2 regions of the Bacillus altaicus genome follow, and region 2 is predicted to be linked to the other one. Evidence: a T-box and tRNA genes for the amino acid it is inferred to sense, from the RefSeq annotation. Region 2 holds a T-box; the other holds one or more tRNA genes.
The links. The T-box of region 2 lies ahead of trpS (tryptophan--tRNA ligase). A T-box ahead of a tRNA ligase gene usually reads a tRNA of that ligase, here a tRNA-Trp.
Positions count from the first base shown of each region.

Region 1: it encodes a tRNA-Trp, which carries the amino acid that the T-box ahead of trpS (tryptophan--tRNA ligase) is inferred to sense. The anticodon was not compared.

Region 1 covers NZ_CM143394.1:4,870,848-4,886,595, forward strand. Annotated here, with positions in the region: gene ACE38F_RS25115 (PrkA family serine protein kinase) at 1-863, opposite strand, end outside; gene ACE38F_RS25120 (sensor domain-containing protein) at 1,267-3,336, opposite strand; gene trmL (tRNA (uridine(34)/cytosine(34)/5-carboxymethylaminomethyluridine(34)-2'-O)-methyltransferase TrmL) at 3,461-3,949, opposite strand; gene ACE38F_RS25130 (amidase domain-containing protein) at 4,008-4,895, opposite strand; gene queG (tRNA epoxyqueuosine(34) reductase QueG) at 4,940-6,082, opposite strand; tRNA gene ACE38F_RS25140 (tRNA-Gly) at 6,284-6,357, opposite strand; gene ACE38F_RS25145 (DsbA family protein) at 6,472-7,125, opposite strand; gene ACE38F_RS25150 (transglycosylase domain-containing protein) at 7,312-8,088, opposite strand; gene ACE38F_RS25155 (NUDIX hydrolase) at 8,620-9,081, opposite strand; gene ACE38F_RS25160 (YebC/PmpR family DNA-binding transcriptional regulator) at 9,322-10,041, opposite strand; tRNA gene ACE38F_RS25165 (tRNA-Leu) at 10,306-10,387, opposite strand; tRNA gene ACE38F_RS25170 (tRNA-Cys) at 10,397-10,467, opposite strand; tRNA gene ACE38F_RS25175 (tRNA-Gly) at 10,482-10,556, opposite strand; tRNA gene ACE38F_RS25180 (tRNA-Gln) at 10,562-10,636, opposite strand; tRNA gene ACE38F_RS25185 (tRNA-His) at 10,701-10,776, opposite strand; tRNA gene ACE38F_RS25190 (tRNA-Trp) at 10,796-10,869, opposite strand; tRNA gene ACE38F_RS25195 (tRNA-Tyr) at 10,877-10,960, opposite strand; tRNA gene ACE38F_RS25200 (tRNA-Thr) at 10,971-11,046, opposite strand; tRNA gene ACE38F_RS25205 (tRNA-Phe) at 11,061-11,136, opposite strand; tRNA gene ACE38F_RS25210 (tRNA-Asp) at 11,146-11,221, opposite strand; tRNA gene ACE38F_RS25215 (tRNA-Met) at 11,225-11,301, opposite strand; tRNA gene ACE38F_RS25220 (tRNA-Met) at 11,359-11,435, opposite strand; tRNA gene ACE38F_RS25225 (tRNA-Val) at 11,460-11,535, opposite strand; tRNA gene ACE38F_RS25230 (tRNA-Glu) at 11,541-11,615, opposite strand; tRNA gene ACE38F_RS25235 (tRNA-Ser) at 11,635-11,726, opposite strand; tRNA gene ACE38F_RS25240 (tRNA-Asn) at 11,729-11,803, opposite strand; rRNA gene rrf (5S ribosomal RNA) at 11,812-11,927, opposite strand; rRNA gene ACE38F_RS25250 (23S ribosomal RNA) at 12,029-14,949, opposite strand; rRNA gene ACE38F_RS25255 (16S ribosomal RNA) at 15,096-15,748, opposite strand, start outside.
Region 2 covers NZ_CM143394.1:4,268,287-4,284,034, reverse strand. Annotated here, with positions in the region: gene ACE38F_RS22170 (DUF3813 domain-containing protein) at 1-12, opposite strand, end outside; gene ACE38F_RS22165 (hypothetical protein) at 12-152, opposite strand; gene ACE38F_RS22160 (Cof-type HAD-IIB family hydrolase) at 257-1,066, opposite strand; gene ACE38F_RS22155 (YjzC family protein) at 1,558-1,737, shown strand; gene clpB (ATP-dependent chaperone ClpB) at 1,910-4,510, shown strand; gene ACE38F_RS22145 (YjzD family protein) at 4,542-4,724, opposite strand; gene ACE38F_RS22140 (lipase family protein) at 4,881-5,615, shown strand; gene ACE38F_RS22135 (NAD-dependent epimerase/dehydratase family protein) at 5,645-6,517, shown strand; gene ACE38F_RS22130 (ComZ family protein) at 6,581-6,757, shown strand; gene fabH (beta-ketoacyl-ACP synthase III) at 7,195-8,127, shown strand; gene fabF (beta-ketoacyl-ACP synthase II) at 8,159-9,397, shown strand; gene ACE38F_RS22115 (DUF2268 domain-containing putative Zn-dependent protease) at 9,512-10,303, shown strand; gene ACE38F_RS22110 (YjbA family protein) at 10,444-11,190, shown strand; gene trpS (tryptophan--tRNA ligase) at 11,458-12,447, opposite strand; T-box leader at 12,522-12,739, opposite strand; gene ACE38F_RS22100 (DUF3899 domain-containing protein) at 12,841-13,221, opposite strand; gene ACE38F_RS22095 (peptide ABC transporter substrate-binding protein) at 13,541-15,196, shown strand; gene opp3b (oligopeptide ABC transporter permease) at 15,323-15,748, shown strand, end outside.

The sequences.
Region 1 (15,748 bases), 600 kb from region 2:
TCATCTGCTGAAATAAGCGCAAATCTTCCTGCTTTAAAATTCCCTTCTTGTGTAAGCGATAATAAATGCCATAAAAATTTCTCATCACATTTTAGCATCTCTTGGAATTCCATCATTCCACGGTTCGCCTTATTTAATTCTCCATCAAATCGATATGCACGAGGATCTGATTCCGAACCGTATTCTGCAATTGTAGAAAAGTCTAGACTACCTGTTAAATCGGCAATATCTTGTGATTTTGGATCAGAAGGACTAAATGTACCAATTCCTGTACGGCGATCTTCAGAGAAGAAAATACGCTCTACAACTACATCCTCAATTCTTGACCCGTATTCTTGCTCTAGACGCATAACATTTAATGGTGATAAATTCCCTTCAATTCTTACTCCATACTCATCAAAGAAATCATTCCGTAAATGCTGCGGAATTAAATGAAGTGGATCTTCATGCATTGGGCAGCCTTTTAATGCAAAAATCGCTCCACGATCTGTTCGTGAATATGTTTCTAATCCTCGTTTCAACATCGTAACTAATGTTGATTTCCCCCCACTAACAGGCCCCATTAATAACAAAATACGTTTTCTAACATCTAATCGTTTTGCAGATGGATGAAAATATTCTTCCACAAGGCGTTCTAAGGCATCCTCTAATCCAAATAGCTGATTACTAAAGAAGTTATATTTTCTTCTACCATCAACTTCTTCAATTCCAGCATCTTTTATCATATTGTAAATGCGAGAGTGTGCTGTTTGAGCCACCCATGGTCTTTCTTTCACAAGCTCCAAATACTCCGCAAACGTACCTTCCCATTGTAAACGTTCTTCTGCTTCCCGATATTGTTCAATTTTCTTTAGAATATCCATTATAGCTCCTCCCCCATCTCCTTGTTCAATCGGATTATTATAAAAGGTATGCTAGGATGTCCTTAAACATTCTTTAAATCAAAACGAAATATATAATAGCGCTATAAAATTCTCTCCAAAATTCAAAGAAAATTCTGTATAATAAAGGTATTAAAGTTTTTACGCTGCTATTCATTGTAAATAAATTCTTTTCTTCTAGGAACCTTACATACATTTCGATTCACAAATAGGATTCGTAAACCGAAAAAGTAAGGAGGAAATTAGGATGAAGTTATTATTAATTTTAGGTGTATCACTCACATTTCTTACAGCCATTTTCACATCTGGTTATAACGATAAACCAGGTACACATAAAAAGTGATGTGCTTTTCAGCACATCACTTTTTTTCTTGTTTTTTATACACTATTTAAAATAAATATTTTCCACATCGTATATCGATAAAGGACGATTATAAAAATAACCTTGTACGAGTTTCACATTCTTTTCCTTTAAAAATTGTATTTGTTCCGCTTTTTCTACTCCTTCTGCAATTACATTTAACCCTAGAGTATGTGCTAAATGAATAATTGCAGCCGTAATATTCGTATCTCTTTCATCTTTATATATGCCTTCCATAAAAGAACGATCAATTTTTAACGTATCAATCGGATATGTTTTTAAATAACTTAAAGATGAATATCCCGTTCCAAAGTCATCTAAATGAATCTTTAAATTTTGTTCTTTTAACTGCATTAACACTCTTTTCGATAAATCTTTATGTATAAGAGCCCCTTCTGTAACTTCTATTGCTAATAAATGAGGGGGGACGTTGTACTTATTTAAAGCACGTGTAATCATCTCTATTAGTGTAATAGAACGAAAATGTCTAGCTGAAATATTAACTGCAATTGGTACAACTTCATACCCTTTATTTAACCATTCACGTATCTGTTCACAAACTTGATGTACTACCCATTCATCAAGTTTAATAATAAATCCTGTTCTTTCAGCAAGTGGGATAAATTGATTTGGCGAGACAAATCCTAGCTCCTTATTCTCCCACCTTATTAAGGCTTCCATACTGGCTATCTTTCCCGTTTCAATATTAATTTGAGGTTGATAATATAGGAAAAATTCATTTTTCTCTATAGCACGATGTAACTGATTCTCTATTATAAACCTTTGTTCACGTTCACAATCTAATCCACTACAATAAAAATGATAATATCCTTTTCCTTTTTCCTTTGCTTTTTCCAAAGCTGTGTCGACTCTTTGGAAAAGCATTTTTTCATCCATTCCATCTTTTGGAGCCATTACAATCCCAATTGATGCACTCAAATAAACATCCTCTTCTTCTATTACAAAATGCTCACTAATTCTTTTTAATATTGTTTGTACCACTTCCTCTACGCATTCTTTCGTTATATTTTCTATTAACATAACAAATTGATCATCATGTTCTCTAAATAAATGCATATCTTCTATTTTTAGTTCTCGTAGGCATTCAGTAACTTTTTTTAATACTTGATCCCCTTCTTTATGACCAAATGTATCATTAATAAGGTGAAATTCATCCAAATCTATAAAAACCAATGCAAATTCTTTATTATCATCTAAAAATTCATTTAGTTTATTTGTACATGATATTCTATTCATTAACCCCGTTAACTGATCGAAGTAAGCCAAATACTCTGTTTTCATCTCATTTAATACTTGCCTCGTAACATCCCTCGTAACAATGTACACCCCAACGATTTCACTATTCACAATAATGGGGATAGTCCTCACAGAAATATAAAGTTCATATCCTTCTTTATGAACATATTTCTTTGCAACAATTTGTTTTGCTTTTCCCTGTAAAGCATTCTTAAATATAATTTGAAAAGTTTTTTCATATTCTTTATTTATAAACTGAAAAATAAATTGGTCCTTTAGCTCTTCATATCGATACCCAAAAATTTCATAAGTTGCTGGATTTGCATATGTAATTCTTCCAATAGAATCTACAGATACAATGGAATCATTATTATATTCTAGTAATGACTTAAATAACATTTGTTTTTCTTCTATTTCCGCTTTTTTCTTAACCTGTGCTGTAATATCTCTAGTAATACAAATAATAAACTGACATGTTCCATTTACATCGCATACTGGATTAAGTGAAGATTCATAATGTATATCACCAGTTGGCAAACTAATTACATCACAAAATGTATTTGCTCTCGCTTCTCTCATTACTTTTTCATATTGTCCTTGCAATAACCTTGCCGTATCTTCTGGTAATACTTCTGCAAAAGTTTTTCCATAACATTCTTTCCCTAGCCTGGCGTGATCCATTCCTATTTTATTCACATAAATATATTTAAAAGTTTCATCGTCAATAACTTTCACAATAAACACTAAATCTTGAATAGCATGTAACAGTCCCTGTCTTACTAAATCCATATCTATCATACTTAAAAAGGTATTTTGATTATTATATTGTTCCTTCATATTTATCTCAACCCGTCTTATCTATTTTTATTCATATATCTCATTCTATATGAATATGTACCTTTTTTAAAATGTATGATTACATATTTTTTTAAAAAATAAAAAAGTCGCCAAATGGCGACTTTTAATAAACGATTTCTAAATCTAATCCTGGATAATTTTGTTGACGGAACGCTTCATAAATTAAAATTGCTGCTGTATTAGATAAATTTAATGAACGTACTTTATCCGTCATTGGAATACGTAAACAATGATCGAAGTTTTCTTCAATTACATTAGCTGGTAATCCATTTGTTTCTCTTCCAAATACGAAATAGTAATCCTTCTCACGTTTGCTATAATCAAATGCTGTATGAGCTTTCTCGCCATACTTTGTTAAATAGAAGAATTCACCATCTTTATTTTTCTCATAAAATTCTTCGATTGAATCATAATACGTAACTTTTACGTGCTGCCAATAATCTAGTCCTGCACGCTTTAACATTTTGTCATCCGTTGAAAATCCAAGCGGTCTAATCAAATGTAACTCTGTTCCAGTTGCTGCACAAGTACGTGCAATATTCCCTGTATTTGCTGGAATTTCTGGTTGATATAAAACAACATGTACTCCCACGCGATATTCACCTCTATTTTTTGTCTACTACGTATTATACCACTTGAACGAAAAATCTCTACCCATTAATAATATGAAAGAATTTATATTTCATTTGTGGTGTATATTTACTAGAGTCTTCATAGTTCCAATAACGCCTGCGGCTATTCGCTGAATGTGCATTTACAAGCGGCATACCATCTGCGTCTTTTGCTACTACAATTGTCGTATGATTCCACCTACCATCATCCTCAAAATCATACGCAATTACATCGCCAAGAATAAGGTCTTCTGGCTTTTCTACTGCTTCTGCTCGAAGACCAGCTGTAGCACCTGACAAATACCAATAAAAAGAGTGTGCTACAGCCCAGCTCCAACTCCACTGGTTTCCCCTTTGCCACCACCCTTTACGAATATTAGGATGTCCATTCATTGGCACTTCTCCAGTGTGCAGACATTGTGAAATGAAATTTGTACAATTATCAGGAAAATTACGGTATGCAGGATTGCGATCATCCCACCAACGCTCTGCATATTTCACTGCCTCTAAACGATTATATTGATATGAACCGTATTTTTCTTTCGTGACTTCCCGTTCTAACGTTTCACCTATTCCTATTTCTTCTGACACTTCAAGAGCATAATCATCTATTATACGACTATTTTTCAAACAAACTCGTCGTTTTAATTGTTCCTCTTCGATATAAAATAATTCTTTATGCTTAATTAAATATTTCAAGTGTATTTGATAATCAATTTCTTGATGCTCATTACTATTTAATTGTCTAATGAAAGAAATATCTGCAGTTGCTTTCACTATATGTGCACTACGCTTTTGAAACAATTGTTTCTTTCTCTGTACCATTTGTAACAAATCTACTGCAATACCATCTACATCTGTTCGTTTCTCTGTTATATATGCTAAAAACTGTTGCACTTGCTTTTCAATATTCGCTTTTACAACCATTTCGTCTCCCTCCCATATTACAATATGAAAAAGGGAGATATTATCTACTCTTTTTTCTGTGCTAACAATTCAAGTCCACGATTCATTTCATGAAGAACCTCTTCATCTTTCTCACGTTCCATCGCTTTTTCAATGGCTTCTCCTACTCCATCTCCACCAATTTTCCCAAGTGCCCATGCTGCTGTTCCCCGAAGTACTGGTCTTGGATCATCTTTCATAACACCGATTAAATCAGGAATTGCTGCTGTTTCTTTAAAATGTGCAAGTGCTAGAATAGCATTTCGTTGCAATGGCTTTTTACCTCTCCATGAACCAGACATAACCCCATATTTTTCCTTAAAATCACGATTACCAATTGTTAAAAGTGGTGTTAATAATGGTTTAACTAATTCAGGATCAGGCTCCATTTCAGGATGGTTATGAAAATCCATTCCTTTATTTTTCGGACAAACAGTCTGACACGTATCACATCCATATATACGATTTCCTATTTTATCGCGGTATTCTTCAGGCAGAAATCCTTTTGTCTGTGTTAAAAATGCAATACATTTCTTCGAGTCCAACTGCCCGCCTTGTACTAAAGCACCTGTAGGACAAATATCAATACATTTCGTACAACTTCCACATTGATCTTCTATTGGCCGATCAGGAGGGAATGGAACATTCGTAATCATTTCTCCTAAGTATACATACGAACCAAATTCCGGTGTAATAATAGCGCAGTTCTTACCACTCCATCCAATACCGGCACGCTCTGAAACAGCTCGATCACTTAGCTCCCCTGTATCAACCATTGATTTCACTTCTATATCCGGAAGCTTTTCGATTAAATACGCCTCTAACTTTTGCAAACGATCTCGTAAAACAAGGTGATAATCTTGGCCCCAAGAAGCACGACAAAAAATCCCGCGACGTTCTCCACGCTTACTTAATGGTGCATTTTTTAATTTTGAAGGGTACGCTAAAGCAATCGCAATAATTGATTTCGCACCAGGTAACAATAGCTGTGGATTCGTTCTCTTCTCTATATCAGGTTCTTCGAATCCAGACTGATAATTCAATTGTTGTTGCTGGATTAGACGCTGCTTTAACTCCTCAAATGGTGAAGCACTGGCAAAACCTATTTTATCTATACCAATCGTTTTACTATACGCAATTACATCTTGCTTTAATTGTTCAAAATCCATTCTTTATCGCCTCCTCCGATGAATCCATCCCTTATGTAACGACTATATTGGTTAGCAATTCACTTTTGGAATAATATTCTTTACTTCTATTTTCGCATACAATTATGATTTTCAAACATTAAAAAAACGCAATGCTTCGTTTATCTTAGAAACGAAACACTGCGTTGATCACAATTTATTAGAAAAACATTAAATAAAATTTGGAGCGGGTGAAGAGAATCGAACTCTCGACCAGAGCTTGGAAGGCTCTTGTTTTACCACTAAACTACACCCGCAAATATGAATAAATATAAGATATTGAAATAACTTATGTAAAGTAGTATAGCATGTAAAAAAAATCGAAGCAAGAAATTTATCGAAAAAAGTCGAAAAAGTGATGAGATACCTCATCACTTTTTCAATTCTTTATCAATCGCCTTCTTCATACTATCGAAATCAGGGTTTGCAAGATTCCCATTTATATATACTGAAGGAGCACCTTGAACTTTTAATTTTTGAGCACGATCTGAATCTTTACGTACTTTGTCTTTCATTTCTTTACTGTGTAAATCTTTTTTAAACTGTTCTACATTAATTTTCGGAAGCTTTTCTTTCACAATATTAAGAAGTAATTCTTCTGTAATCCATTCTTCCGTATCTTTCTTTTGATTTTGATAAATCTCATCATAGAAAATCCAGAATGAATCTTGATCTTGTTTATAAATTGCTTCACCGGCAGCTGCACCTAAATCAGAGTCTTTTCCGATAAACGGGAAGTTAATAAAATATAACTGCACTTTACCTTTATCAATATACTCTTCTTTTAATCGTGGTAATACCGTTACATCCCAAGTACGACAAGCAGGACATTTAAAGTCTCCAAATTCAACTACCTTAACTGGAGCATCATCTTTCCCTAAAGATTGTTGCGTAGAATAAGCAAACATCTCATTCCCTTTATCTTTCTTGTCATTTATGATGCTATACACAATCGTCCCGATTACAATCAATACTGCGATAGAAAAAACTATACCAAGAACCATGAGTTTGTTTGATGATTTCATATACATTCCTCTTTAATTTCATATTCTGTATACATCATTGTACACAATACACATAATATCAATACTTACATAGGTCACGCAATGAACACGCTCACATAAATTACAAAAATACAACATTTGTGACAATATTGTGTCGTCTTTTGTCACAAATTATTCAAAAAAAGAAGCCCTATATAGGAACTTCTTTTAACTTACTGCTTTTTCACGTGCATTTTTTAACATAGACTGCTCTGTTTTTATATCATGACGAATTACTAATTTCTCACTAACTGCTTGCACATACTCATCATGATTTATATATCCTTCTCTCTCCATTAGTCTTAAAACTACATTTCGTCTTTCAACTGCTTTATCATAATTTTGTGCAGGTGAGTAATATGCTGGTGCTTTTACTACAGCAGCCATCATTGCACTCTCTGCCAACGTTAATTGATCCACCTTTTTACCGAAGTAAAGGTTTGCTGCTTTTTCAATTCCCCATGCTCCTTCTCCGTAGTAAATATTACTCACATATAATTTTAAAATCTCATCCTTTGTGAATGTACGTTCAATTTTTTTCGTATAAAAAATTTCTTTCCACTTACGAGAAAATGTACGTTCATTAGATAAAAAAGCATTTTTAGATAGCTGCTGTGTAATCGTGCTTCCTCCTTGCACAACACCACCAGCTTTTATATTTTCAATAGAAGCTCGAATAATTGCTATATAGTCTAAACCGTTATGATGATAAAACCTTTTATCTTCCGTCGCAATAAATGCGTGTGTTAATGATTCTGGCACCTCTAACTTAGCGGGTACATGTAATTTACTAATATCACTTCGCTCAATCATTACATTTCCAACGAATAATAATGCAAAACTTAATAATAATAATAATATAATGGCTTTATAAAGAAATTTAGTTAATGGATTTAATGCAACTTTTTGATGATAATTCACTCTAGATAATACTCGTTCTTTCATCTCGAACACCTCTTTTCCACACAGCATATATAACTCTTAATTTAAGAATACCTTCTTGTAAAAGAATATCCCATCGATTTCTCTTACACCTACCTTACAACATTGTAAGGTGTAAAAATGTATTGTATCACAGTCCTTTTTTATCTACTATTCATATGAAATATTGAATATACATTTGTTTATCATACTATTTATAGGAAGTAGGACTCTCCTTCATTTCACTTTATTCTTTTATTATATCAGTTTATACATTTATACTTTTAAACATCTAGCAATCTAATTATATATGATATATCACCATTATACAGAACAAACGTTCCACAAATCAATACTAGCTTTCAGATTATCTCGCTATTTGTATGCAGTAAGACTTCTCCCTCAAAACTTGGCTAAAGCTAGGAAATTAGGTAGTAGCCCTGCTTCCTCCACTAATTATTAGCCTACACTTTATTATTGTGACCTTTTTTTGAAACATTATACATAAAGAAAAGGTTAGCAATTTGAGCTGTCCTCAAATAACTAACCTAAACTTTACAACCTTCCTATAAGGTTATATGGCTGAACTTCCCATGTTTCGTATGGAATGAAATGCGTTGCTTTCATCGCATCAAGTGTCCTGGATTTCATATGAGGACGCGTTATATACTCATCGATGTTCTCTTCGTTTAAAGCAACAAATTTAGCCTCTTGTATTTCTTCAGGTTGAATTTTTATTTCACCACTAACATATGCTACTTTAAAAACAACAGCTACAATATGCACAGAAGCATTATAATAAATCCCTGTAACTCCGATAGGCTTCACAGTTAATCCTGTTTCCTCCATTATTTCTCTGCAAACAGCTTGATCGAGCGCTTCCCCTTCTTCTACCTGTCCTCCAGGCATTTCCCACGTATCAGCTCGCCAGTGCACTTTCGTTAAAAGCACCTCATTCTTTTCATTTGTTAAGTAACCTGCTACGGCAACAATATGCTTTGGTGTTTTATGCTCCACAGAAATACCTCCTAGAAATACGATTATTTAAAATACTATCTATAACCATATTCCATAACTACAACAAAACCCCTTTAAAACTTTATCACCTTAACTATTTCAATAAAAAAAGACCCAGTTCGTTAAACGAAAGGGTCTTCTGTCTTATATCCCGCTATTTGTGGGCAGTAAACGCCCGATTGGTTAGGGGTAATAATCAGTGGCGGATGAACACCCCCCACTGATTAAAGTTTCACCTTATTATTCCCCTAAGTCTACGTTGTGGTAAACTTGCTGTACATCTTCTAAATCTTCTAATGCATCAACCATTTTTTCAAATTGTACTTGAGCATCTTCAGGAAGTTCTACATCACTTTGTGCAAGCATTGTTAATTCTGCAACTGTAAATTCTTCAACACCAGCACCTTTAAGTGCAGATTGTACTGAATGGAACTGATCAGGTTCAGCATAAACGATAACAGAATCTTCTTCTTCTAGAATGTCACGTGCATCTACATCTGCTTCCATTAAGATTTCAAGAACTTCATCTGACGTTTTACCTTCAAGACCGATAACAGCTGTCGCATCAAACATGTAAGCCACAGAACCATTTACACCCATGTTACCACTGTTTTTGCTAAATGCAGCCCGTACATCTGCTGCAGTACGGTTTACGTTATTTGTCAGTGTATCTACAATTACCATAGATCCGTTTGGTCCAAAGCCTTCATAACGAAGCTCGTCATAGTTTTCTTCTGAACCGCCTTTTGCCTTTTCAATCGCACGGTCAATAATTGTTCTTGGCACGTTGTATGTTTTCGCACGTTCTAATACAACTCTTAACGTTTGGTTTGATTCTGGATCTGGCTCGCCTTGTTTTGCTGCCACATAAATTTCACGTCCAAATTTCGCATATATACGGCTTGTATTTGCATCTTTTGATGCTTTTTTTTCTTTAATATTGTTCCATTTACGGCCCATACTTTCCACTCTCTTTCCCATTTTAAATCTACATAAAAATATTAATATGAAATATAATGTGTATTCAACACATTTTTAAAAGAAATATAAAAAGTTCATTTTTGATTCATATTACAGACATAATATAAATCATTATCATTTTGTTCTTTCGACAAGTTATATTATACATGAATTCCTAAGTTTATTACGAATTTTAGAATCACATAGCATAATTTAACAAAAAAAACCCTAACATTTCTGTTAGGGTCTTTTTTAATTCACCGATACCGATGGTCGGGGTCGAACCGACACTCCCGAAGGAACACGATTTTGAGTCGTGCGCGTCTGCCAATTCCGCCACATCGGCATAAAATAAAGGCGGCAACCGGATTTGAACCGGTGGTAAAGGTTTTGCAGACCTCTGCCTTACCACTTGGCTATGCCGCCATATGAAGTTAAAATGGAGCGGAAGACGGGATTCGAACCCGCGACCCCAACCTTGGCAAGGTTGTATTCTACCACTGAACTACTTCCGCAAAAATGGCTGGGCTAGCTGGATTCGAACCAGCGCATGACGGAGTCAAAGTCCGTTGCCTTACCGCTTGGCTATAGCCCACCGAAGTTTTACTTAATTATATGTAAGTATCCATTAATTTATTTGTAATTTTAAAAAATAAAAATGGGGCGACTGATGGGAATTGAACCCACGAATGCCGGAGCCACAATCCGGTGCGTTAACCACTTCGCCACAACCGCCATGTTGTGTTTATATATTTGGCAGGGGCAGTAGGAATTGAACCCACACTGGAGGTTTTGGAGACCTCAGTTCTACCTTTAAACTATGCCCCTATATAACTGGTGGAGGGGGGCAGATTCGAACTGCCGAACCCAAAGGAGCGGATTTACAGTCCGCCGCGTTTAGCCACTTCGCTACCCCTCCGAAACTTACATGGTGCCGGCTAGAGGACTTGAACCCCCAACCTACTGATTACAAGTCAGTTGCTCTACCAATTGAGCTAAGCCGGCATATTTTATTAAAATGGTGGCTCGGGACGGAATCGAACCGCCGACACGAGGATTTTCAGTCCTCTGCTCTACCGACTGAGCTACCGAGCCTTATTAAAATGGCGGTCCCGACCGGGGTCGAACCGGCGATCTCCTGCGTGACAGGCAGGCATGTTAACCACTACACCACGGGACCATTTGGTTGCGGGGACAGGATTTGAACCTGCGACCTTCGGATTATGAGCCCGACGAGCTACCGTACTGCTCCACCCCGCGATAATATTATTTATATAATTATATGATAAGTGTTAGCAACCACATTACGAAAATGTTTGGTTGCGGGGACAGGATTTGAACCTGCGACCTTCGGGTTATGAGCCCGACGAGCTACCGTACTGCTCCACCCCGCGACAATATTATTCATATAATTTATATGGTGGAGGATGACGGGATCGAACCGCCGACCCCCTGCTTGTAAGGCAGGTGCTCTCCCAGCTGAGCTAATCCTCCAAAAGTGGTGACCCGTACGGGATTCGAACCCGTGTTACCGCCGTGAAAGGGCGGTGTCTTAACCACTTGACCAACGGGCCAAATATTATAAAATGCTTATGGCGGAGAGCAAGGGATTCGAACCCTTGATACGCTTGTGACGTATACACGATTTCCAATCGTGCTCCTTCGGCCAACTCGGACAGCTCTCCAATGGCTCCGCAGGTAGGAATCGAACCTACGACCGATCGGTTAACAGCCGATAGCTCTACCGCTGAGCTACTGCGGAATAATATTGCCTGGCAACGTCCTACTCTCACAGGGACAAGGTCCCAACTACCATCGGCGCTAGAGAGCTTAACTTCCGTGTTCGGTATGGGAACGGGTGTGACCTCTCTGCCATCATTACCAGACTATATTCGCTTGAGACAAACATTATTATACTTGATTCACTTAGAAAGTCAATAAGTTTTTTATATTCTCTCAAAACTAGATAACATTAGCTTCATATTATATGGTTAAGTCCTCGATCTATTAGTATTCGTCAGCTCCACATGTCACCATGCTTCCACCTCGAACCTATCAACCTGATCATCTTTCAGGGATCTTACTAGCTTACGCTATGGGAAATCTCATCTTGAGGGGGGCTTCATGCTTAGATGCTTTCAGCACTTATCCCTTCCGCACATAGCTACCCAGCTATGCCCTTGGCAGAACAACTGGTACACCAGCGGTGCGTCCATCCCGGTCCTCTCGTACTAAGGACAGCTCCTCTCAAATTTCCTGCGCCCACGACGGATAGGGACCGAACTGTCTCACGACGTTCTGAACCCAGCTCGCGTACCGCTTTAATGGGCGAACAGCCCAACCCTTGGGACCGACTACAGCCCCAGGATGCGATGAGCCGACATCGAGGTGCCAAACCTCCCCGTCGATGTGGACTCTTGGGGGAGATAAGCCTGTTATCCCCGGGGTAGCTTTTATCCGTTGAGCGATGGCCCTTCCATGCGGAACCACCGGATCGACTAAGCCCGACTTTCGTCCCTGCTCGACTTGTAGGTCTCGCAGTCAAGCTCCCTTATGCCTTTGCACTCTACGAATGATTTCCAACCATTCTGAGGGAACCTTTGGGCGCCTCCGTTACACTTTAGGAGGCGACCGCCCCAGTCAAACTGCCCACCTGACACTGTCTCCCGGGTCGATAAGACCCGTAGGTTAGAATTTCAATACAGTCAGGGCGGTATCCCACCAGCGCCTCCACCGAAGCTAGCGCTCCGGTTTCAATGGCTCCCGCCTATCCTGTACAAACTGTACCAAAATTCAATATCAGGCTACAGTAAAGCTCCACGGGGTCTTTCCGTCCTGTCGCGGGTAACCTGCATCTTCACAGGTACTATAATTTCACCGAGTCTCTGGTTGAGACAGTGCCCAAATCGTTACACCTTTCGTGCGGGTCGGAACTTACCCGACAAGGAATTTCGCTACCTTAGGACCGTTATAGTTACGGCCGCCGTTTACTGGGGCTTCAGTTCAGAGCTTCGCTTACGCTAACCCCTCTCCTTAACCTTCCAGCACCGGGCAGGTGTCAGCCCCTATACTTCGCCTTACGGCTTCGCAGAGACCTGTGTTTTTGCTAAACAGTCGCTTGGGCCTATTCACTGCGGCTTTCCGTTAAGAAAGCACCCCTTCTCCGAAGTTACGGGGTCATTTTGCCGAGTTCCTTAACCAGAGTTCTCTCGCACACCTTAGGATTCTCTCCTCGCCTACCTGTGTCGGTTTGCGGTACAGGCACCTTTTATCTCGCTAGAAGCTTTTCTTGGCAGCGGGGAATCAAAGACTTCGCTCCATAAGGAGCTTCCCCATCACAGCTCAGCCTTCACGATAAGCGGATTTGCCTACTTATCAGCCTAACTGCTTGGACGTGCACAACCAATCGCACGCTTCTTCTATCCTTCTGCGTCCCTCCATTGCTCAAACGATAAAGAGGTGGTACAGGAATATCAACCTGTTGTCCATCGCCTACGCCTGTCGGCCTCGGCTTAGGTCCTGACTAACCCTGAGCGGACGAGCCTTCCTCAGGAAACCTTAGGCATTCGGTGGACGGGATTCTCACCCGTCTTTCGCTACTCATACCGGCATTCTCACTTCTAAGCGCTCCACCAGTCCTTCCGGTCTGACTTCACTGCACTTAGAACGCTCCCCTACCACTGATACCATTGGTATCAATTCGCAGCTTCGGTGGTGTATTTAGCCCCGGTACATTTTCGGCGCAGAGTCACTCGACTAGTGAGCTATTACGCACTCTTTAAATGGTGGCTGCTTCTGAGCCAACATCCTAGTTGTCTAAGCAACTCCACATCCTTTTCCACTTAATACACACTTTGGGACCTTAGCTGGCGATCTGGGCTGTTTCCCTCTTGACTACGGATCTTATCACTCGCAGTCTGACTCCTAAGGATAAGTCATTGGCATTCGGAGTTTGACTGAATTCGGTAATCCGATGAGGACCCCTAGTTCAATCAGTGCTCTACCTCCAAGACTCTTACACTTAAGGCTAGCCCTAAAGCTATTTCGGGGAGAACCAGCTATCTCCAGGTTCGATTGGAATTTCTCCGCTACCCACACCTCATCCCCGCACTTTTCAACGTGCGTGGGTTCGGGCCTCCATTCAGTGTTACCTGAACTTCACCCTGGACATGGGTAGATCACCTGGTTTCGGGTCTACGACCACGTACTAAACGCCCTATTCAGACTCGCTTTCGCTGCGGCTCCGCCTCTTCAGCTTAACCTTGCACGGGATCGTAACTCGCCGGTTCATTCTACAAAAGGCACGCCATCACCCATTAACGGGCTCTGACTATTTGTAGGCACACGGTTTCAGGTATCTCTCACTCCCCTTCCGGGGTGCTTTTCACCTTTCCCTCACGGTACTGGTTCACTATCGATCACTAGGGAGTATTTAGCCTTGGGAGATGGTCCTCCCAGATTCCGACGGAATTTCACGTGTTCCGCCGTACTCAGGATACATTCAAGAGAGAACGAAGTTTCGACTACGGGGTTATTACCCTCTGTGACGGACCTTTCCAGGTCGCTTCGTCTACCTCGTTCCTTTGTAACTCCGTATAGAATGTCCTACAACCCCAAGAGGCAAGCCTCTTGGTTTGGGCTAGATTCCGTTTCGCTCGCCGCTACTCAGGAAATCGCATTTGCTTTCTCTTCCTCCAGGTACTTAGATGTTTCAGTTCCCTGGGTCTGTCTTCCATACCCTATGTATTCAGGTAAGGATACCATACCATTACGTATAGTGGGTTTCCCCATTCGGAAATCTTCGGATAAAAGCTTACTTACAGCTCCCCGAAGCATATCGGCGTTAGTCCCGTCCTTCATCGACTCCTAGTGTCAAGGCATCCACCGTGCGCCCTTTCTAACTTAACCAAACTAAAATTAAAAAAATATGAGCTACACTGTTATCTAGTTTTCAAAGAACATACATTTAAACTTGAGAGATAGTTCTCTCAAAACTGAACGAAACAAAACAAGTCAACGTTTATTGATGAACTGCGTTCATCAATTCTCCATAGAAAGGAGGTGATCCAGCCGCACCTTCCGATACGGCTACCTTGTTACGACTTCACCCCAATCATCTGTCCCACCTTAGGCGGCTGGCTCCATAAAGGTTACCCCACCGACTTCGGGTGTTACAAACTCTCGTGGTGTGACGGGCGGTGTGTACAAGGCCCGGGAACGTATTCACCGCGGCATGCTCGATCCGCGATTACTAGCGATTCCAGCTTCATGTAGGCGAGTTGCAGCCTACAATCCGAACTGAGAACGGTTTTATGAGATTAGCTCCACCTCGCGGTCTTGCAGCTCTTTGTACCGTCCATTGTAGCACGTGTGTAGCCCAGGTCATAAGGGGCATGATGATTTGACGTCATCCCCACCTTCCTCCGGTTTGTCACCGGCAGTCACCTTAGAGTGCCCAACTTAATGATGGCAACTAAGATCAAGGGTTGCGCTCGTTGCGGGACTTAACCCAACATCTCACGACACGAGCTGACGACAACCATGCACCACCTGTCACTCTGCTCCCGAAGGAGAAGCTCTATCTCTAGAGTTTTCAGAGGATGTCAAGACCTGGTAAGGTTCTTCGCGTTGCTTCGAATTAAACCACATGCTCCACCGCTTGTGCGGGCCCCCGTCAATTCCTTTGAGTTTCAGCCTTGCGGCCGTA
Region 2 (15,748 bases):
TAAGTTTCCCATTAAACCCCTCCAAACGAAGAGTTACTTCTCGCTTTTTCTGCCTCAGCTAATGTACCTCTGTACGGGAATCTTGCATCATGCTTCATAACAGCATCGGCTCCTTGCTGGATAAAACGTTTTGATTTGTTCTTTTTACCCATTCGAAAAACCCCCTTTATTTAGCTGAAAACAATTGACGCGCTGACTCTTGCGTCTAATAATAGTATGAGCGTTTGGGAGAAACTATAAGCAGGGAATTTTTAGATTACAATCCAAGAACCTCTTCTAAATATAGAGCGATACCATCTTCTTCATTCGTTAATGTCGTATGATTTGCGAGTGATTTTAATTCAGGAATTGCATTACCCATTGCGATTCCATGACCAGCAAATTCGATCATTTCAAAGTCGTTATCCTCATCACCAAAAGCGATAATTCGCTCTTTAGGAATATTATAATGGCCTGAAATTTTTTGTAATCCGACAGCTTTATTTAATCCGCTTTTTACAATTTCAATAATTGGCCAAGGTGCACCCCATTTTCTATGGTCGATGACCTCAGCATGCATATCTGTTAAATGTTGGCGAATTGCAGCAGAGTGCTCGTCATGTGCATCGATTAATAAGCAAGTTGGATGGTCGTTTAAAGTATTTAATAAATCTCCTGTGAAAATCTTTGGAGAACCGAATTCAAAAATATGTTTTTTATCTTCATCAATTTCACGGACATACACATCATCGATGACTTCAGCATAGACATTTTTCACGCCGAAATCAAAGCAAGCTCGGACGATTTCTTGTGCTGTTGAAAGTTCAAGAGGAGAGTGATGTGTTCCCCAACTTGAATCAAGAGGGTGATGCACGTAAGCTCCATTAAAGTTTACGATTGGTGTGTTAAGGCTAAGCTCTTTATAATAATCGTAACTAGCGCGGAATGGACGCCCTGTTGAAATAACGACAATATGTCCTTGTTCTTTTGCTTTTGCAATTGTGTTTTTCGTTCTTGGAGAAATTATTTTGTTGTCTGTTAATAAAGTTCCGTCTAAGTCTAAAGCGATTAAATGTTGTTTGTTCATAATTTCACCTCTTATAATATTTTTTTTGATTCTATCTGTATTTCCGTTTTTAATATGCAGAAATAAGAGGTTAGACTGGGTGAAACTACTGTAGATGAAAGTTTCACTATATATTCATCTTACGTCGCGAAGCGCTGTGGTGTCTACTATTTCTCATTGGAAATCAGGAGAAAGTCAATATCTTTTTAGAAAGTTCAAACAATGTTTCTTTCATTATGTACAATTTGTGAAAAGGGTTACATTGTTTGAATGATGCGACTTATAATGAACATGTAATCTTCTCGTATATGTTTGACTCTCCTTTGGAACTGGCCTAAACTTAGGTTGGTTTCTTTTTTTTCAACAAATATACCAATAATTCCTGCTTAAGGTTGTGTAATTATATATATGTACATGGATAAACGGTAGTACTGTTTCCTAAACATGACAGAAAAGCTTTCTTTTAAAATGGATATACTAATGAGGCAAGACGTCATGGAAGGAGAATGAAAATGGGACAAAATCGCAGGTTTCGTTCAGGGCAAAAGGCGCCAAATGATGGCATTTACGTAGAAATTGGTGAAACGGGAAGTATGGTGAAAGATCCACAAATGGTGAAATTAACTGCCGGGGAAAGGTTTCCGGAGAACGCAAATCATAACCGTCAGTGGACATATAAAAGAAAACCGTAACAGAAGCCGCAATCGTTATTGCGGCTTTTTTGATTAGGAAAATGAATGTTACTTTTTTCTTTTTCCAATAATAAGTTTGAGCTACATAAGCAAAATTATTGTATAAAAAAGTCAGTTGGCGTATAATCAAATCAAAGGTCAAAGAAAGTCAAACATTTGGAGGGCTGTAAAGATGGACTTAAATCAAATGACAACGAAAACACAGGAAGCGATTATGAGTGCTCAATCTTTAGCGGTATCTCATCATCATCAAGAAGTAGATACTGTTCATCTATTGCTTACGTTATTAGAGCAGCAAGACGGATTAACAGTACGTATTTTTCAAAAAATGAATGTCGATATAGAAGCGTTAAAACAAGGTGTAGAAAGTTTAATTAAGAAAAAGACTTCTGTAACTGGAAGCGGGGTAGAGGCAGGGAAATTATATGTAACAGGTGCTTTGCAACAACTGCTTGTAAGAGCGGGAAAAGAAGCGGAGAAATTGCAAGATGACTACATTTCAGTCGAACATGTATTACTTGCTTTTTCTGAAGAAAAAGGCGATATAAATCAAGTATTCACAAAATTTCATATTACGAAAGATAACTTATTACAGTCTTTAATGACAGTTCGGGGGAATCAAAGAGTGACTAGTCAAAATCCAGAAGCAACTTATGAAGCGTTAGAAAAATACGGCCGTGATTTAGTGGCGGAAGTAAGAGCGGGGAAAATTGATCCTGTAATTGGTAGAGATAGTGAAATTCGCCGCGTGATCCGTATTCTTTCGCGTAAAACGAAAAATAATCCCGTTTTAATCGGGGAACCAGGTGTTGGTAAAACAGCAATCGTTGAAGGATTAGCACAGCGTATTGTGAAAAAAGATGTCCCAGAAGGATTAAAAGATAGAACAATTTTCGCTTTAGATATGAGTGCACTTGTGGCCGGAGCAAAATTCCGCGGTGAATTTGAAGAGCGCCTGCAAGCTGTATTAAATGAAATTAAAAAGAGTGAAGGCCGCATTTTATTATTCATTGATGAACTTCATACAATTGTCGGCGCTGGTAAAACAGAAGGAGCGATGGATGCAGGAAATATGTTAAAACCAATGCTAGCGCGTGGTGAACTGCATTGTATCGGGGCAACGACATTAGATGAATACCGTAAATATATTGAGAAAGATCCAGCGTTAGAAAGACGTTTCCAACAAGTATTAGCAGAAGAGCCAACTGTTGAGGATACAATTTCCATTTTACGTGGTTTAAAAGAGCGTTTTGAAATTTATCACGGTGTAAATATTCATGACCGCGCGATTGTAGCAGCATCTGTTTTATCAGATCGATATATTTCAGATCGTTTCTTGCCCGATAAAGCAATTGATCTTGTTGATGAAGCTTGTGCAACAATTCGAACAGAAATTGATTCTATGCCAACAGAATTAGATGAAGTAACGCGCCGCATTATGCAGCTGGAAATTGAAGAAGCTGCTCTTGGGAAAGAAAAGGACTTAGGTAGTCAAGAGCGCCTAAAAACATTGCAACGTGAATTATCGGATTTAAAAGAAGTTGCAAGTAGTATGAGAGCGAAATGGGAGAAGGAAAAAGAAGATATCCATAAAGTGCGTGACTTACGTGAACATTTAGAGCGTTTGCGCCGTGAGTTAGAAGAAGCAGAAGGAAATTACGATTTAAATAAAGCAGCTGAGCTTCGCCACGGGAAAATTCCAGCTATCGAAAAAGAGTTAAAAGAAGCGGAAGAGATGGGGGCACATAATAAACAAGAGAATCGTTTATTACGCGAGGAAGTAAGTGAAGAAGAAATTGCAGACATTGTTTCAAGGTGGACTGGTATTCCTGTCGCAAAACTCGTTGAAGGTGAACGTGAGAAATTATTACGTCTTGAACAAATTTTATCAGAGCGTGTTATCGGTCAAGAGGAAGCGGTAAGCCTTGTATCAGACGCAGTTCTTCGTGCGCGCGCTGGCATTAAAGATCCGAATCGTCCAATTGGTTCATTCATTTTCTTAGGCCCTACAGGTGTTGGTAAAACTGAGCTTGCAAAAACGCTAGCACAAACGTTATTTGACAGTGAAGAGCAAATGATTCGTATCGATATGTCTGAGTATATGGAGAAACACGCAGTGTCGCGCTTAATTGGTGCGCCTCCCGGATATGTTGGATATGAAGAAGGCGGACAATTAACAGAAGCGGTAAGACGTAAACCATATTCTGTTATTTTGTTAGATGAAATCGAAAAAGCACATCCAGAAGTATTCAACATTTTATTACAAATGTTAGACGATGGACGCATTACAGATTCACAAGGACGTACAGTAGACTTTAAAAATACGGTTATTATTATGACTTCAAATATTGGATCTGCTCACTTATTAGAAGGGCTAGAAGAAGATGGTTCTATTAAAGAGGAATCAAGAGAACTTGTAATGGGACAATTAAGAGGACATTTCCGACCAGAATTCTTAAACCGTGTCGATGAAATTATTTTATTCAAACCTCTTACAAGGAACGAAATTAAAGGTATTGTTGATAAGATTGTACAAGAATTACAAGGGCGTTTAGCAGATCGCCACATATCATTAGAATTGACGGAATCTGCAAAAGAATTTGTTGTAGAAGCTGGATTCGATCCGCTGTACGGAGCTCGTCCGTTAAAACGATACGTACAGCGTCAAGTTGAAACGAAATTAGCGAGAGAATTAATTGCAGGAACGATTACGGACAATAGTCACGTAGTGGTCGATGTTGAAAATAACGAATTAGTCGTTCATGTAAAGTAAAAAAAGAGTTCGGATAAAATCCGGACTCTTTTTAGTGTTGTTCTACTGGCTCGTTTGGAATCGCAGCTGCAATCGCTAATACTAATACCGCAAGAACAACTGAGAAAATAGACGCTTGGTTAAAATCGTATGTACCGCCAGTCATAGAGCCGATTACGTAGCTCATCATATGTACAAGCGCGAACGACCAAATTAATGCCCAAATGAAACGCATCTTTTACACCTCTATTCGTTCAATCTGTCCTTATTGTAACACAATTGAAAAAAGAATATAGAAAAATATTTGTAGATTTTTCAACGCAAATTTGCATTCTGTTCATACATTATAAAAGAGTACTTTTATACGTTTAGAAAATAAGGCGGGGGAAAAATGAGTATTACGGAACGTTTTTTTTATTTAGAAAAAGAACCATGTGTAATTTATTTACCGGAAAAGCCAAATGGATTTTCTGTTATGCTCCTAGGAGATTATAACTATTTTATTGAGAATGGTACAAGTTTATGGACACAGCATGCAGGAAGAGCTTATTTTTTACAGGGCCTTATTGAAAAAGGCTATACGGTCTTTTCATCTAACTTATACGGAAGGCATTGGGGGAACGACCGAGCTGTTCGTTTAGCAAAACGTTTGTATGATGTCGTTCTAAGAAAAGAGACATTGAATGCGAAAATGCACATTATGGCAGATGGTATGGGAGCACTTGTAGCACTTGAGATGATGAACAAGTACCCTGAATGTATACGTTCGGTCGTTATGTTAAATCCGTGTTTAGATTTACCAGAATATGTGGAGTTTGAGAAAGAGCATAAGTTTTTTTACAAAAGATTAGTGAAGGAATTAAGTTTGGCGTATGATTCCAAAGAAGAAGAATTAGAATCAAAAATAAATAAGAAATCATTTGCACTTCTTCCGTCTTGTGTACCTGTTAAAATTTTTGTCTCAACACAGGAAAAAAGAGGAAGAAAACAATTGTTACGTAAATACGAGAAAATGAGGCAATTCAATCAATGCGATACTTCTGTTTTATTCCATCTGCAAGATGTGAAATATAAAATGGTTAGACAAACGACTGATTTCTTTAAAAAATATGAAGAAGAATTGTGAAGCTCCCATATACATAAATGAGGAGCTATTTGTTTCAAGGGGAAAGGGTTGGTGGTATGAAACGCGTGCTGATTATAGGTGCACTTACGTTTGTAGGTTATCACCTTGTGAATAAAATGATTGCAGAAGAAGTAGAAGTATATGGTCTTGATTTTGATGAATTTGATAGTATGACAAAAATTAATGAAGAGAAATTATTGTTGATTGGGCGAAATGCGTTATTTACGTACTATTCTATAAGGGATGAAGACGGATGGCGATCGGTAGAGGAAGAAAGTTTCGATACAGTTTATTTTTGTTTGTATGAGCCGAATCAACAAAGTGGATTTCGGAATGAAAGGGTCATATTACAATATTTAAAACGAATCGTAAGGATGTGTGAAAAAAATAAAGTAAAGTTAAATCTAATTTCTTCTATTGAAATAGGAGGCACTGAAGAATCCGAAAACAAACATCTATTTTCGAAAGTGGAAGAAGGGTTGAAAAAAGGCGAATTACAATATAGTGCATATCGAGTTCCTACATTATATGGACCGTGGCAACCGTCGTTTATGATGTATCATCAGCTTATTTTATCAGAACTTGATGACAAAGAGTGCCGTTGTATAAATGGAGAAAAAGGAAGCGATTTACTTTACATTGAAGATTTATGTGAATATTTATGGGAAAATGGAATGAATGTAAAACACCTCGGTATATATAATTTACTTAGTGGAAAAGAAGAGTTATGGGAAAAAGGTATGAGTCTTTTACATGCAGATGATAAAGTAAATAACAAAAATGTGGAAGTAAGAGATGAAGCTGTAGATGTTATTTCTATTCAAAAAAATACACCTGTAGAATTCGGTTTAAATAAACAATTGGCACATATGAAAAAATATAAAGAGTTATACGAAGGGTAGCGCACGTGTTAAACTATTGTATGGATAATGGATTGAAAGCTTTAATGGAGAGGAAGAGATTACATGAACGAAAAAAGTATGCAATTTTTACAAATCGCAATGAAGCATTTACCAGAAGCTAAGGCAATTTTAGATTCTAATGGAATTGCGCTTGATATGGAGAAAGCACAGCCGGTGTTAGAGCTATTGATGAAAGTAATGGGCGAAGCATATGAGCTTGGGAAAGCGGATAAAGAATAAAAAGCATTTTTTTTAGATGGGAGAGAGGCTCGAATCGTGGATAGAAGCGGTTGGGGCCTTTTTTTGTTTCGAGCGGAGTAAAACCGGAGGGATGAGGTAGTTAAGGGAGAAGGTTGTGAGGAGAATGCTCTAATTTTGAAGGGAAAGCGGATAAAGAATAAAACCAAACAAAACCCTTCTTTTTTGATGGGAGAGAGGCTCGAACCGTAGATAGAAGCGGTTGGGGCTTTTTTTAGTCTCGAGCGGAGTAAGGGTAAGTGTATGGAATAATTTATATTTTGAAAGGACAGGAATTTTTCTGTTTCTTTTAATGAAAAATAAAGTTAGTAATACGCTGTCTTATTTTTTTAGTTGAAATATATTCTAGACAAAAGTACATTTATGTTTTAAAATTAGTACCAAGTCATAACAATTGATATAAAATGGAGGGCTGCGATGTGAACGTGGGCATTTTAGGGGTCGGAAGATATGTGCCAGAAAAAGTAGTCACAAATCACGATTTAGAGAAAATCGTAGATACATCTGATGAATGGATTCGTACGAGAACGGGAATTGCAGAAAGACGCATTGCCGATGATACAATAGATACTTCATATATGGCGGTAGAGGCTTCTAAAAAAGCACTTGAAGATGCAGGGATTAGCGGAGAGGATATCGATCTTATTTTAGTGGCAACAGTAACGCCAGATCGCGCATTCCCAGCAGTAGCCTGTGTAATCCAAGAAGCAATTGGCGCAAAACACGCAGCCGCGATGGATTTAAGTGCAGCGTGTGCTGGCTTTATGTACGGAATGATTACAGCGCAGCAATTTATTCAAACGGGAACTTATAAAAATGTATTAGTAGTTGGTAGTGACAAATTATCTAAAATTGTAGACTGGAATGACCGAAATACAGCAGTACTATTTGGGGACGGAGCAGGTGCTGTGGTAATGGGAGCTGTTTCAGAAGGAAAAGGTGTACTTTCCTTTGAATTAGGAGCGGACGGAAGTGGCGGTAAGCATCTTTATCAAGACGAGTATGTTATGATGAACGGCAGAGAAGTCTTTAAATTTGCTGTTCGCCAACTTGGTGATTCCTGTCTTCGCGTGTTAGAAAAAGCGGGACTTACGAAAGAGGATGTGGACTTCTTAGTACCACATCAAGCGAATATTCGTATTATGGAATCTGCAAGAGAAAGATTAAATTTACCGAAAGAAAAAATGAGTATGACAATTGAAAAGTTCGGTAATACATCGGCTTCTTCAATTCCAATTGCAATGGTAGAGGAATTGCAAAATGGACGTATTCAAGATGGTGATTTAATTATACTAGTCGGTTTTGGCGGCGGGTTAACATGGGGAGCAGTAGCTCTTCGTTGGGGTAAATAAGGACTGAGAGAAAAAAAGGAGTGTATTTTGTATGGGAAAAAAGAGGGTCGTAATTACAGGGCTAGGAGCTGTTACACCGATCGGAACAGATGTTGAAACAGCTTGGGAAAACATTAAAAACGGTGTATCCGGAATCGGACGACTTACAAGAATAGATTCAGAACAAATTCCTGCAAAAGTAGCAGCAGAAATTAACGACTTTGAAGTCGAAAAATATATAGATAAAAAAGAAGCGCGCCGTATGGACCGCTTTACGCAATATGCAGTAGCAGCAGCGAAAATGGCAGTTGCAGATGCGAAGCTTGAAATTACAGAAGAAAATGCACCACGCATTGGTGTATGGGTTGGTTCTGGTATTGGTGGTATGGAAACATACGAAGAACAATTTAAGATTTTTACTGAAAAAGGTCCGCGCCGCGTGAGCCCGTTCTTCGTACCAATGATGATTCCAGATATGGCAGCAGGTCAAGTGTCAATCGCTACAGGAGCGAAAGGAATTAATACTTGCTCTGTAACAGCTTGTGCATCTGGAGCAAACTCAATTGGTGATGCGTTTAAAGTAATCCAGCGCGGTGATGCTGACGCGATGATAACAGGCGGAGCAGAAGCGCCGTTAACAAGTATGGCGTTCGCAGGGTTTAGTTCAGCGAAAGCACTAACATTTAATGAAGACCCAGCAACAGCGTGCCGTCCATTTGATAAAAATCGTAGTGGATTTGTAATGGGAGAAGGATCTGGGATTTTAATTCTTGAAGAATTAGAGCATGCGTTAGCGCGTGGTGCTCATATTTACGCGGAAATTGTCGGCTATGGTGCAACTGGTGATGCATTCCATATTACAATGCCTGCTCCTGGTGGTGAAGGCGGAGTTCGTGCGATGCGTCAAGCTTTAGCTGATGCAGGTCTAGAGCCAGAAGATATTGATTACATTAATGCGCATGGTACAAGTACAGATGCAAATGAAAAGTATGAAACGATGGCAATTAAAGAAACTTTCGGAGAGCATGCATATAAAGTAGCAATTAGCTCAACGAAATCAATGACAGGTCATTTATTAGGAGCAGCTGGTGCTGTTGAAGCGATCTTCTCTATTAAATCAATCACAGACGGAGTAATTCCTCCGACGATTAACTATGAAACACCAGATCCAGAATGTGATTTAGATTACGTACCAAATACAGCGAGACATCAAGAAGTAAACGCGGTATTAAGTAATTCACTAGGATTCGGTGGCCATAACGCAGTATTAGTATTTAAAGCATATAAGTAATATGTACAATAAGGTGTCTTTTCGTAAAGTACTACGAAAAGACACCTTATTTATTTTTTATCACCTTTACGTTCCATTCTTTTTTGCATATACATAAGAAAAGGAGGGATGAAGGTGGGGGTTGTTGAAACGGCAGAATGGTTACATCGGTATTATGGACGTCCAGAGAAGCTTTGTGAGAAATTTACAAAGTATATTCCATTGCCAAAAGAGAGGCTGTATCGCTTTTTAATCTCTAAAGGTATGTATCGCCCCATAATGCGGGGGGAGCAGGAAATTAAAGAATTAGAGAAAAAAGAAATTTGGAAAGAACTTAGCATGGAGTATGAAAAATTGAAAAGTTGGCTAAAAGGTCCAGATGTCCCTATCTTTATTTTATTATCAGATTCATATAATCGAACGGTACAAGAGGAATATAACGGGAAGGCTGGTTTATCTATGCGTCACGTTATTTTCTTATTCGTATGTGGGCGTAATTCAGTAGAGGAACTAAAAGCTTTATTAACGCATGAATACCACCATATATGTAGATTACATCAAATTGAGACGAAGGAAACAGAGTATACATTACTTGATACGATGATTATGGAAGGGTTAGCTGAGCAAGCTGTGTATGAAAGGTATACAGAAAAAAGATGTGCACCGTGGACTACTTACATTTCAAAAGAAGATGCTATTTATTATTGGAGAAATTCAATACAAGAACGAATAGATGTAAAGAGAGGTACGAGGGAGCATGATGTTTTATTAAATGGACTGCACTCTTATCCGAAAATGCTTGGCTATGCACTTGGATTTCATATTGTGAAAGATTGTGTAGCATTTGAAGGAGAAAATACACTGTCTTTATTATCTATAGATGCGAAAGAAATATTGAATAAAGCAAATACATTTCATGTTTCATGAAAAACAGGAGGTAACGCTCCTGTTTTTTTATATTATAGAAGAAAAAATAATAATTAGAATATATTTCCTTAAGTGGAATAAAGTTAAGCAAAAATGAACATAATGATTGGTACAAACAGTAGTGAAGTGAGGGGTAGTGAATGTTATATCTACATGATGTATGGGTAAATTGGTTTGAAGGTGAAGAGAATGGGTATAATGTTTGTCATTTTTACGAATGGCGGAAAGATGATACGATTGAGCTATTAGATCAAGTGCCATTATTAAAAGTAGATGCCACATTATATCATTACATCGAGAACGAATTATTAGAGCTTCCGCAAAAATTATTGGAAGACGTATATCATAAGGCTTATATTCGTAAAAATCACGAACGTTTGCAACAAGAATATTGTTTTGTAGTTACAGATGGAAAAGGAATTATTGCGATTGATTCAATCGGCTATAATGTGCCAATTAGAAAAAGTAGGCTTATACCTCGTCAAGAACAGATGGTATATGAGATGGTAGAAAATGTGCAAGAAGAAAAGTATGAGTTCCAAGTGGAAGAGATTGAAAAAGAACATCATATTTTATCGCCGTCACCTTTCATTATGAACGGCCTAACTCGTAAAGAAAGACAGTTAAAACAATTATTATTTATGGCATTAGATCAATTACATACAACGAAAAATCCAGCTGAAATTCGCTATTGGTTCACAGAGTGGGATCCATCAGCGTACGGAATGGTCCAACATATGGAGTTTGAAGATGTTTGGGCTAAACTTTATGATGAAGCGAAAACTGGATGGTCTGAGAAGCACGAGCAATTATGTGAGCGCCTTGTAAAAGGACAGCCGTTTTTTGAAAAGTTATGGGAAATGGAAAATGAGCAGAAGGTAAATTGAAAAAAACCGCCAATTGGCGGTTTTTTTTATGGAGGTGGCAAGCTCTTCGTGTCTAAGAACCTTCCGCATAAGAAGGCAAAAAGCGCCTTTTATACGAAAGAACCTTAGCCAGTCAGAGCTGAACGAGCCGCTTCCACTTTATGTGAAATCTAGCTCCAGCGGCAAGAATGTTCGGTGGCTTCGCGCCTTCCTGCGAGGCAAAAAGCGCCTCGCAGGAAGGCGCTCAATCCCCCTCACATTCTGAACGAGCCGCTTCCGCTTTATATGTTACCTACGTTTTCTACTTAATCCCATTGCATTTTCTACTTTGCGTAGTTGTTTGAATGCAACGCGGTTTGCTTTTTCGGCACCTTTGTCTAGAATTTCGTCTAGTTCTGGGGAGTTGATTAGTTCGTTATATTTGTCTTGGATTGGACGAATTGCTTCTACGACTACTTGTGCTAGGTCACCTTTGAAGTCGCCGTATCTTTTTCCTTCGTACATTGCTTCTATTTCTTCTACTGTTTTTCCTGAGAATGAAGAGTAAATTGTTAATAAGTTAGAGATTCCAGGTTTGTTCTCTTTATCAAATTTAACCATGCCTTCAGAGTCAGTTACGGCACTTTTTATTTTCTTTTCGATTGTTTTCGGCTCATCAAGCATACTGATCATTGATTTTGGATTTGGATCAGATTTACTCATTTTTTTCGTAGGTTCTGTTAATGACATAACGCGAGCTCCTACTTTTGGAATACGAATTTCAGGAACTGTGAACACTTCACGGAAGCGTTTGTTGAAACGCTCTGCTAGATCACGTGTTAATTCCATATGTTGCTTTTGGTCATCACCAACAGGCACGATTTCTGTGTTGTAAAGTAAAATGTCAGCAGCCATTAATGGTGGGTATGTAAGTAATCCAGCTGGAACTGAATCTCTTCCTGAAGCTTTGTCTTTATATTGTGTCATACGTTCTAATTCTCCGACGTAAGCAACGGATTGCATAATCCATCCTAGTTGAGCGTGTGCTGGTACTTCTGATTGTACAAATAAAGTAGCTTTTTCAGGATCGATGCCGCATGCAACGTATAGCGCAGCAAGACTGCGGATATTTTTGCGAAGCATTGCAGGGTCTTGAGGTACTGTAATCGCATGTTGGTTTACAATACAGAAATAACAGTCGTGTTCGTTTTGAAGCTCTGTAAATTGCTTCATAGCTCCTAAATAGTTTCCAAGTGTAATTGTTCCGCTTGGCTGAATACCAGAAAAGATAACTGACATAAGTAATTCCTCCTAAAATTGAATGTGCGATGGGGAAGAGAAGGCATACAAAAAAGCCCATTCATCCCAAATTACATAGGGACGAATGGACCGCGGTACCACCCTAATTATTTCACAGCTGTGAAATCTCTCAAGATCCATAATAACGTCTGGATATAACGCCAAAGCCTACTACTTTCGGTTCGGTTTGGTGCTCAAAAGCCCATTCCATACTGTACAATTACTTGTTCACACCACCCACAAGCTCTCTGAAATTGCCCCAATATGTACTCTTCTTTATCATCGCATACATATAAATTTATTGTTAACTGAGCCCTTTTAATATGAAAGAACTAAAGTTTTATAACAAAATGTTTTGCTGATTATTATATCATATGGAGCAGCGTTTGCAAACTACATCAAAATAGTAAAGCTAATGAGGACCGAGAACAACCCAAGTACGATACCGGTAATACAAATCGGATACGTCCATTTGAATGAATATGTTTTATAAATACGTTCTTTCTTATCGATAGGTTCCTCTGCTTCTTCAATTAAAGATTCAATTTTTTTATTCGTACCAAATACTCTTTGGAATGCGTAAATTGTTACGTTAAAAAATCCATTTTGAAATATGAATAAAAAACCACCTATAAGAATAAAAAACAATGCAATATAGAATGAGATGTTGACAAAATTCAACAAAAATTGAGATGAAACGAGGAATGCGCCCACACTAGAAGCGATTATCGCAACCAAAAATAGTATACAAGTATGAAAAAAAACTTTATTCAAAATATTCCCCTCCGTCAAAATATTACTAGAATTATTATACTATAAAAGCTATAATAAGTAATATAAATAATTTTTTGAAAATTATACGCAATTAAAGCGCTAATTTCAAGATGATGGTAGCAATGTTAACGTATTCCTTTACAAAAAAAATAAAATATAAATATTTTATTAAAAATTTTAACAAAAAAATAAAAAACTATATTCACAATCGTCTAATTATATGTATAATGAAAATTGTAGAAACTTGGAGATTATTCTTTCAATTCTAATTTTCTACAAGTGAGGGTACAGGAAGTGCAATTAGGGGAGGCAACACAACATGAAGAAAAAGATACCGTTATTACTTGCATCAACTTTAACTGCAAGTATGTTGCTTGGCGCGTGTAGCTACCAGAAAGAGGACGCTAAAGCAAAAGGAAAAGAAAATACTACTAGTAGTAGTAACGGAAAACAGATTCTTAATTTAACAGAGTTATCTGAAATTCCATCAATGGATGCATCGTTAGCATCAGATTCTGCATCTTCAACAGCATTAAATAATACGATGGAAGGTTTATATCGTACTGGCAAAGATCAGAAGAGAATGCCTGGGATTGCTGAAGATGTCCAAAAGCTAGATGATGGGAAGAAATACATATTTAAATTAAGAAAAGATGCGAAATGGTCGAATGGGGAACCTGTAACAGCGAAAGACTTTGTATATTCATGGAAAAGAGCAGTAAATCCAGATACAAAAGCGACGTATTCGTACATTATGTTCGATATTAAAAATGCAGAAAAAATTCATAAAAAAGAATTACCTGCTGACCAATTAGGTGTAAAAGCGATTGATGATTATACATTAGAAGTGGAATTAGACAATCCCGTTCCTTACTTTATTGATTTAACGGTTTATCCGGTGTTTTACCCACTAAATGAGAACTTTGTGAAATCACAGGGTGATAAGTTTGGTTTAGAGGCAAATACAACATTATATAACGGGCCATTCGTTATGAGTGATTGGAAACATGAACAAAGCTTCCAATTTAAGAAGAATCCATCATATTGGGATAACAAGACGGTTAAAATCGAAGAAATAAATTTCAATATTGTGAAAAACACATCGACTGATGTAAATTTATATGAGACAAATGCGATTGATCGTGCGGCTCTAACATCGGAATTTGTTGATAAATTTAGACAAACTCCAGAGTTCCAAACACGACAAGAAGCAGGAGTTGCCTACTTAAGATTTAATCAAAATAATAAGTATTTGAGTAATAAAAACTTAAGAAAAGCAATTTCAATGTCCTTTGACCGTGATAACATTGCAAAAGTTATTTTAAACAACGGCGCAATTGGTGCTTACGGATTTGTTGGAAAAGATTTCGCTGAAGGTCCGAATAAAAAAGACTTCCGTGCTGAAAATGGAAAGCTAGTTGAAACGGATTCAAAAGAAGCGAAAAAACTTTGGGAAACAGCGAAGAAAGAGCTTGGCACTGATAAAATCGAATTAGAATTCTTAAGCTTCGATAATGAAGATGCGAAAAAAATTGGCGAATTCTTAAAAGGTGAGATGGAAAAGAACTTACCTGGCTTATCGATCAAAATTAAACAGCAGCCATTCGCACAAAAAAATAAGTTAGAAGACTCTCAGGAATATGATATGGCGTTTGGTGTTTGGGGTCCAGATTTCCCAGATCCAGTCTCATATTTAGATATGTTTGTTACGAATGGTTCACAAAACAAAACGGGATATTCTAATCCGAAATATGATGAACTAATTCTAAAAGCAAAAACAGATACAAAAGATTTACAGGCTCGCTGGAACAACCTTTTAGAGGTAGAGAAGATGTTAATTAAAGAGGATGCAGTTATTGCTCCAGTCTATCAAAAAGGTTCAGCGTATGTAGTAAAAGGTGCTGTAAAAGATATTATCCCGATTAACTACGGTGGTAAATTAACTTACAAATGGGCATCTGTTGAACAAAAATAATCTTTTTTCCATCGTTTACAAGGGTATATGCCTATGATGGGCATGTGCTCTTATTTTAAAAAAATAAAAGTAAGAATATTTCAAACTATCTTATTGCTTTTGAGAAAAACGGGGAGGTGCTTGACTATGGGACGTTACGTATTAAAACGTTTCGTGTACATGGCTTTGACATTATTTTTAATTACTACACTGACTTTCTTCTTGATGAAATTACTTCCGGGTTCTCCGCTGAAAAACCAGGAGAAGTTATCACCGGCACAAAAAGAAATCATTCTTGAAAAATATGGTTTAAATGATCCAGTACCAGTTCAATATGCACGTTACTTAGGTAACTTAGCAAAAGGTGATTTAGGGGTATCATTCCAGTATGATAACCGCCCAGTAACAGATATGATTGTGGATCGTATTGGACCATCAGCACAACTTGGTTTACAAGCGATTATATTAGGAACATTTATCGGGTTAATTTTAGGAATCGTTGCGGCACTTCGGAACAATACGTGGGTCGATTATGGGGCGACAATTATTTCCGTACTCGGGATGTCGGTACCA